Synechococcus elongatus PCC 11801: one gene and its partner. The protein of the gene in region 1 interacts with the protein of each later gene in a pairwise test. Links are inferred from orthologs where the notes say so. Each region holds a gene or a part of one and is shown in the gene's direction. Other genes may lie near its edges.

Evidence for each region. Proteins that work in one complex are often made in the same cells at the same time.
Region 2: the proteins of DOP62_RS06555 (region 1) and bioB interact in binary tests that used the Escherichia coli proteins (3 or more experiments, as listed by UniProt). The link is inferred for Synechococcus elongatus PCC 11801 from one-to-one orthologs.

Annotation. Positions count from the first base shown.
Region 1 is NZ_CP030139.2:1,367,007-1,370,507, forward strand. What follows is about bases 306-3,244. They hold DOP62_RS06555 (class II glutamine amidotransferase), read left to right. Parts: upstream 306-1,344; coding sequence 1,345-2,145; downstream 2,146-3,244. Other genes in these bases: rnhA (ribonuclease HI), read right to left, coding at 321-1,100; DOP62_RS06560 (hypothetical protein), read left to right, coding at 2,191-2,634; DOP62_RS06565 (cation:proton antiporter), read left to right, coding at 2,868-3,244. Also shown: DOP62_RS06545 (hypothetical protein), read right to left, coding at 1-178; more of DOP62_RS06565, read left to right, coding at 3,245-3,501.
Region 2 is NZ_CP030139.2:2,090,792-2,093,788, forward strand. It holds bioB (biotin synthase BioB), read left to right. Parts: upstream 1-1,016; coding sequence 1,017-1,979; downstream 1,980-2,997. Other genes in the region: DOP62_RS10405 (peptide ligase PGM1-related protein), read left to right, coding at 1-969; DOP62_RS10415 (DUF1257 domain-containing protein), read right to left, coding at 2,070-2,420; ycf46 (stress-responsive protein Ycf46), read right to left, coding at 2,556-2,997. UniProt on the Escherichia coli protein: Catalyzes the conversion of dethiobiotin (DTB) to biotin by the insertion of a sulfur atom into dethiobiotin via a radical-based mechanism.

The DNA of each region.
Region 1 (3,501 bases):
GCGTATTTTGAGCAGCAACCCAGACGGCGATGAACGGTGCTAACAACCACAGCACGAGTCCAACAAGATCGGCAACCAGTCCCATCCAGGTGTGATGGCTGAGAAAAGTCGGTAAATCCGCTAGAACTAAGCACGTAATCAGACTGGCTGCGATCGCCAGCAACCACCCCTTTTCCATCGTTCTGGTCTAACACGATCCCTAGAGCTGGCTCCAAGGTCCACCCCTTTTCTCCACCATAGGCAACCGCAGTGAGTCTCAATGGTTGCAATTGATGCAGCAGCTCAGAATTAGGACGCGATCGCCCAGAAGTTACGCAGACTCAACGGATTCGTTCCAGTTGCCAGAGAATTTGATTGCCCTCGCGGCGATCGCGCTTCACTCGCCAGTTGCGCCAAATCCATTCCTCACCTCGGCTGGTCACCGCGCTGGCATTGACGTCCATAAGATCCGCGAGTTCGGAACTGGTGATTAAAAATTGCTTATCAGCAATGACTTCTGCAATTTGCAAGCAGTCCAGCACATCACGTAGGCGATGGCTGCGATCGCGGGGGCTCTCCCCCGACTCTGGGGTCACAACTTCAGGCATCCTAGCGGGCTCCTGCTGTGGCTGCCCCGATTGTAGTGGTGCATCCGACCGTTGGCAGAGCGGTAACGGGCGTTGCTGGGCAAAACTACGGGCAATTTGATCACAACGCTCATTGCTGGGATCGCCGTTGTGACCGCGCACGTGCTGCCATTGCACCAAGGGGGCATTGAGGTCATCGAGGTGCATCCACAAATCCTGATTGAGCACCGGCTTGCCCTGAGCCGTCTTCCAACCCTTGCGCTGCCAACCCTTGAGCCACTGCGTGATCCCTTTAATGACGTATTCGCTATCGGTGTAGAGCGTCACCGGTTGCTGAGGGGATTGATCACGCCAGAACTCCAATGCCGCGATCGCAGCTTGGAGTTCCATCCGATTGTTCGTCGTGGCAGCCGCATACCCGCCTAACTCTTGAATGCTGCCGTCAGCAAACTGAATCTGTACCCCCCACCCCCCAGGTCCCGGGTTCCCTGTGCAAGCGCCATCAGTGTAGAGGCGGAGGATGGCATCAGACATGCATCAATTCCTAGCAATCCTTCGATTGTCGCCGAGACCAGTGCGTCAGCCTTGATCTGCACGGGCTTCAGTCCCCTGTTCTTAAGTGTCATCTCGTTGTGGTGACCTGCAAACGAGAACAATCACCAGGGATTGCTCCAGCCCGCAGAGTGGAAAAAGTTGCAAAAAGCAACGGCGGTAGCAAAACGGCTAGGGACTCCTAGAGTTAAATCAGCAGCAGCCCATGGTTCCGAGGTGAACAGCGATGTGCGAACTCCTGGGGATGAGTGCCAATACCCCCACTGATCTCTGCTTTTCGTTTCGCGGCTTTTCAGCGCGGGGCGGGCGCACAGGGGAACATCGCGACGGTTGGGGCTGTGCATTTTATCTTGGCGATCGCCTGCTACGGGTCATCGATCCCGAACCGGCAGCAGAGTCGCCCCTCGCTGATGTCCTGCGCCGCGTGCCAATCCGGTCCAAGTTGGCGCTGTCCCACATCCGCAAGGCCACGCAGGGAAGCGTTGACCCCCGCAACTGCCATCCCTTCTCACAAAAACTGGGCGATCGCGAATGGGTGTTTGCCCACAACGGTCACATCGAATTCGAACTGCTGCGCGATCGCTGCCCTTTGAAGTACTACTTGCCCCAAGGGGAAACGGATAGCGAACACCTGTTCTGCTGGATCCTCGATCGGCTAGCTGCGCTAGTCCAACCAGAACCGGAGCAGGTGCTAGCAATTCTGCGTGATCTTAGCGATCGCCTGCCCAGTCCCAGCATTGTTAATTTCCTGCTGGGCGATGGACGCTATCTCTATGCCCACTGCTCTACGTCCTTAGCCTGGGTGACGCGGCGCTATCCCTTTACCAAAGCCAGCTTGATCGATGAGGATCACACGATCGACTTTGCAGGCTGCACGCGCCCCAGTGATGTCGTCAGCATCATTGCCACCCGTCCTCTGACACAAGATGAGGTCTGGACAGTCCTTAACCCAGGTGATCTCTTGGTGCTGGCGGAGGGTGAGCTAGTCGCACAAACGGCAACAACACCGATCGCGATCGCCTCTTAATACAGCTGAAAAAAAAGGGTTGAATCGGCACGATGCCGCAATCCCGTGCCCAAGCTAGCGACACAACTGGGCTGGTTTGCACGAATGAAACCCGATCGCCCCCTCCAAATCATCAGCCTGTGGAGCAGCTTCCTACTGGGTACGCTCTTCCACACCCAGTTGGGTTTGATGCCGTTATTCCACGGTCGCAGTGTCATCGTCGAAAGTCAGCAAAGTGATCAAACCCTGAACGGGATTTTCTGGGGAATGTTGATTTTCTTCGTGATTCCGATGTTGGCGATCATGCTGACTGCGGAGCGCAGCGATCGCCCTTACCGACGCTGGCACTTTGGTTTCACGGTTCTCTATTCGATTCTGAATTTTTCACACCTGTTGGCAGACTTGGCCGTCCGACCAATCATTGCCAATCAAATCTTCCTGATGGGGCTGCTATTTGCGATCGGGCTGAAGCTCAATCAAGTGGCTTGGGCTTGGTTGCGAGAAGCCTAACTGGCATCAGCTGCGGTGCCCTTCTCAGTGTTCGTCCTGCCAATCCTCATGCACGGCAACATCCACAAATGCCGTAAGCTAGCGGCAAGGTGATGGAGCTCACCTCAACCGCGCATTCGGGTTCTCCCGATCGCTGATGGCTCCTACAGTTCTGGCTAGGGCGAGATCTGTAGCGAGTGCATCGTCCACTTTTGTCCCTAGCCGCACACGCAAACCGTAGGGAAATGGGCGTGATGTTGGCCAATTGGATAGGAATCTTACTCGGGGGCTTTCTGGCCGGACAGGTCAGCCGTCGCCTTGGTGCCCCCGCACTCATCGGCATGATCCTCTGGGGAATCCTGCTAGGTCCTCAGGTGAGCCAGTGGCTCAGTCCAGCTCTTTTGGAGCAAGCCAGCAGCTGGCGAACTCTCGCCGTGATGGTCATTCTGGTCAAAGCCGGTCTTGGGCTCGATCGCGAAAAACTGGCTCAGCAGGGATCAGTAGCGCTGCGACTGGGGATTTTGCCCGCTGCCTGTGAAGCACTGGTGGTGGCGATCGCGGCCCATTACCTACTGAACTTTGACTGGCTGACAGGGTTACTGCTGGGCTGCGTCATCGGGGCAGAATCACCAGCAGTGATTGTGCCGGGGATGCTGCGGCTCAAGCAACTGGGACTGGGGGTGCGCAAGGGTATTCCCGATGCCATTTTGACGGGCAGTGCCCTCTCGGATGTGTTACTGCTCTTGGTGTTTAGTCTGCTGCTAGCGCTATTGACCCCAGGGGATGGGCAAGGCTGGACACTGCCAGGGCTGGGGCAAATCAACCCTTGGATCCTGCTGCCAATCCAAGTGCTCCTACAAGTTGGCTTGGGCGCCGTCTTAGGTTTTG
Region 2 (2,997 bases), 720 kb from region 1 along the record:
GTGGAAGATCTGGCAGCAGCAGCAGCTGAACTCTGGCAAGACCAGCCCCAAGCTCAGCGCTTTGTGATCAAGCTCAATCAAGGCTTTTCCGGTGAAGGGAATGCGTTGCTGGATTTACGCCCGATCGCTCAACAATCACCCGATCGCGTTGGCTTAACCGCTGCCAGTCAGGCGATCGCCCAGCAGTTCCCGGTGATGCGCTTTCAGGCTGCTCATGAAACTTGGCAGAACTTCAAGGGACGAATTGCCGATTTGGGCGCGATCGCCGAATTATTCATTGAAGGCGAAGTGAAGCGATCGCCCAGTGTCCAAGGCTGCATCCATCCCAGTGGGCAAGTGGAAATTCTCTCGACCCACGATCAAATTTTGGGCGGGCCAGATGGACAAATTTATTTAGGTTGTCGCTTTCCTGCCGATCCGGCCTATCGACTGCAGTTACAGACCTGGGGGCAAAAAATCGGTGAAGCTCTGGCTGAACGCGGCGCGTTAGAGCGGTTTGGTGTCGATTTTGTTGCGGTGCATCAGGGCGGCGATCACTGGGAACTAGAGGCGATTGAAATCAACCTAAGGAAGGGTGGCACGACCCATCCCTTCATGACCCTCAAGTATTTAACAAACGGCTACTACGATCGCCAGACTGGTCAGTTTTGCAGTGAACTCGGCCAACCCAAGTCCTACGTCGCAACAGATAACCTGCAATCGCCGCGCTATCGCGGACTGCTGCCGCAAGACCTGATGGACATCATCGCGGCCAACCAACTCCACTTCGATAGCAGCACCAAAACGGGCACTGTGTTTCACCTCATGGGTTGCCTGTCGCAGTACGGCAAGCTAGGACTCACGAGCATTGGTAACAGTCCCGAGCAGGCACAAGCCATTTATGACGAAGTAGTGGCGGTGCTCGATCGCGAAACCGACCCGGCCACCAGCCCCACCGGTTCTGCCCTGCCACTCACTTGGGCTGTCTGAGGCGATCGGGGCACGAGTATGATCCTAAGGTCGCGATCGCGAGCACGATGGAAGCTATCCGCCACGACTGGCCCCTCGACGAAATCGAAGCCCTTCTCAACACACCACTCCTCGAGTTAGTCCATCGTGCGCAAACGGTGCATCGCGACTATCAACCCGTTAATGCCATCCAACTGGCAACGTTGCTCAGCGTCAAAACCGGCGGTTGCAGCGAAAACTGCGCCTATTGTCCTCAGTCAGCTCACTACAACACTGAGGTCGATCCTCAATTCACCTTGCCGATCGAAACCGTTTTAGAACAGGCGGAACGCGCCAAAGCGGCTGGTGCTAGCCGTTTTTGCATGGGCTGGGCTTGGCGCGAGATCCGTGACGGCGCCCAGTTCGACGCCATGCTGGAGATGGTCCAAGGCGTGCGTCAGTTGGGGCTCGAAGCTTGTGTCACTGCTGGCATGCTCAGCGATCGCCAAGCCGAGCGACTGGCAGAAGCGGGGCTCACTGCCTACAACCACAATCTCGATACAAGTCCCGAATTTTACGGCGAAATCATCTCGACCCGCACCTACTCCGATCGCCTCGCCACTTTGGAACGGGTGCGGCAAGCGGGCATCAGTGTTTGCTGCGGCGGCATCATTGGCATGGGTGAAGGGCAGCGCGATCGCGCTGGATTGCTGCAGGTTCTTGCAACCCTCGATCCTCATCCTGAGAGTGTGCCGATCAATGCCCTAGTGCCAGTTGAAGGAACTCCTCTAGGCGATCGCGATCGCCTCGATCCACTGGATTTGGTGCGGATGTGCGCCGTCGCTCGGATTTTGATGCCGAAAGCACGGGTTCGCCTTAGCGCCGGTCGCACCGCCCTCAGCCGCGAAGCGCAAGTCCTCTGCTTCATGGCAGGTGCCAACTCGATCTTCTACGGCGACACCCTGCTGACCACGGCAAACCCAGCCTGCGAAGCTGATCGCCAACTCCTCGCCGACATCGGTGCCCAAGCGCTTGAGGTGGTGACTGCTTAGCCTTGACTAGCGATCCCACCCAAACACCAATACAAAAAAAGGGGTAGGACAACCTACCCCTCGAATGATGGAACGCCAAAGGAAGAGGACTTATTGCAACACCAGCTTGACGTTGGCATTGCTTAGACCAGGCCGTTTGACCTCAGCCAAGGTTTTGTTGACGGCGTATTTTTGGTTGATCGCATTGATCAGCTCAGTCTGATTGTGCTTTTTGGCTACGCCCCAAAGGTCAGCGATCAAATCGAAGGAGCCATCGCTATTGCGCGACCAGCCCAGATCGTAGTCGCCTTCCAGCGTGGCAACCAAGTCAGCCCGCACGCGCTGGCCGTTATAGCCCCGCACGTCGGCATTTTCTTGCACCGCAATTCCGAGATCGCGCAGCGACTGCTTCAGGATCACAGCATCACTGATCTTGGTGCGAAGGGTACTGAAGTGAGACATCGGAAGAAACTCCTGTATCAACGGTGGAGAGAGGGAGAGTCCCAGGTTGCCCTTGAGCAAACCTGACGGGTGAGAAACTGCTGGTCTGTTGGGATCAAACCAGCCTTCCCCCTGTTGGGATCAGGGGAGAAGCCTTTAGAACTCCAATCGCTGGTATTCAGCGACGGAGGCCGCAGCGGGTCGAGCTCGCTGTCGAGCCCAGTCCCGCAACGCTGCCACCTGTTCATTCATTGTCTTGGAGAGGGGCAGCGTGGACTTGATTGCGGCAATGATGTCGAGCTGCGTAAATTCGCGCTCTTGGGCAAAGGCCTCATACATAGCTGCAATCAAAGCTTGTTCAATCTCGGCACCTGAAAAGCCATCCGAGACTTTGGCGAGTTGCTCAAGGTCAAAGCGATCGAGGGGGCGCTTGCGCTTGGCAAGGTGAATGCGGAAAATTTCGGCACGTTCTTCCGGCGTGGGCAAATCGACAAAAAAGATTTCGTCAAAGCGCCCTTTGCGGAGGAACTCGCTGGGCAGCCGCTCGACTCGGTTTGCCGTCGCCATCACAAAAACGGGCGATCGCTTTTCCTGCATC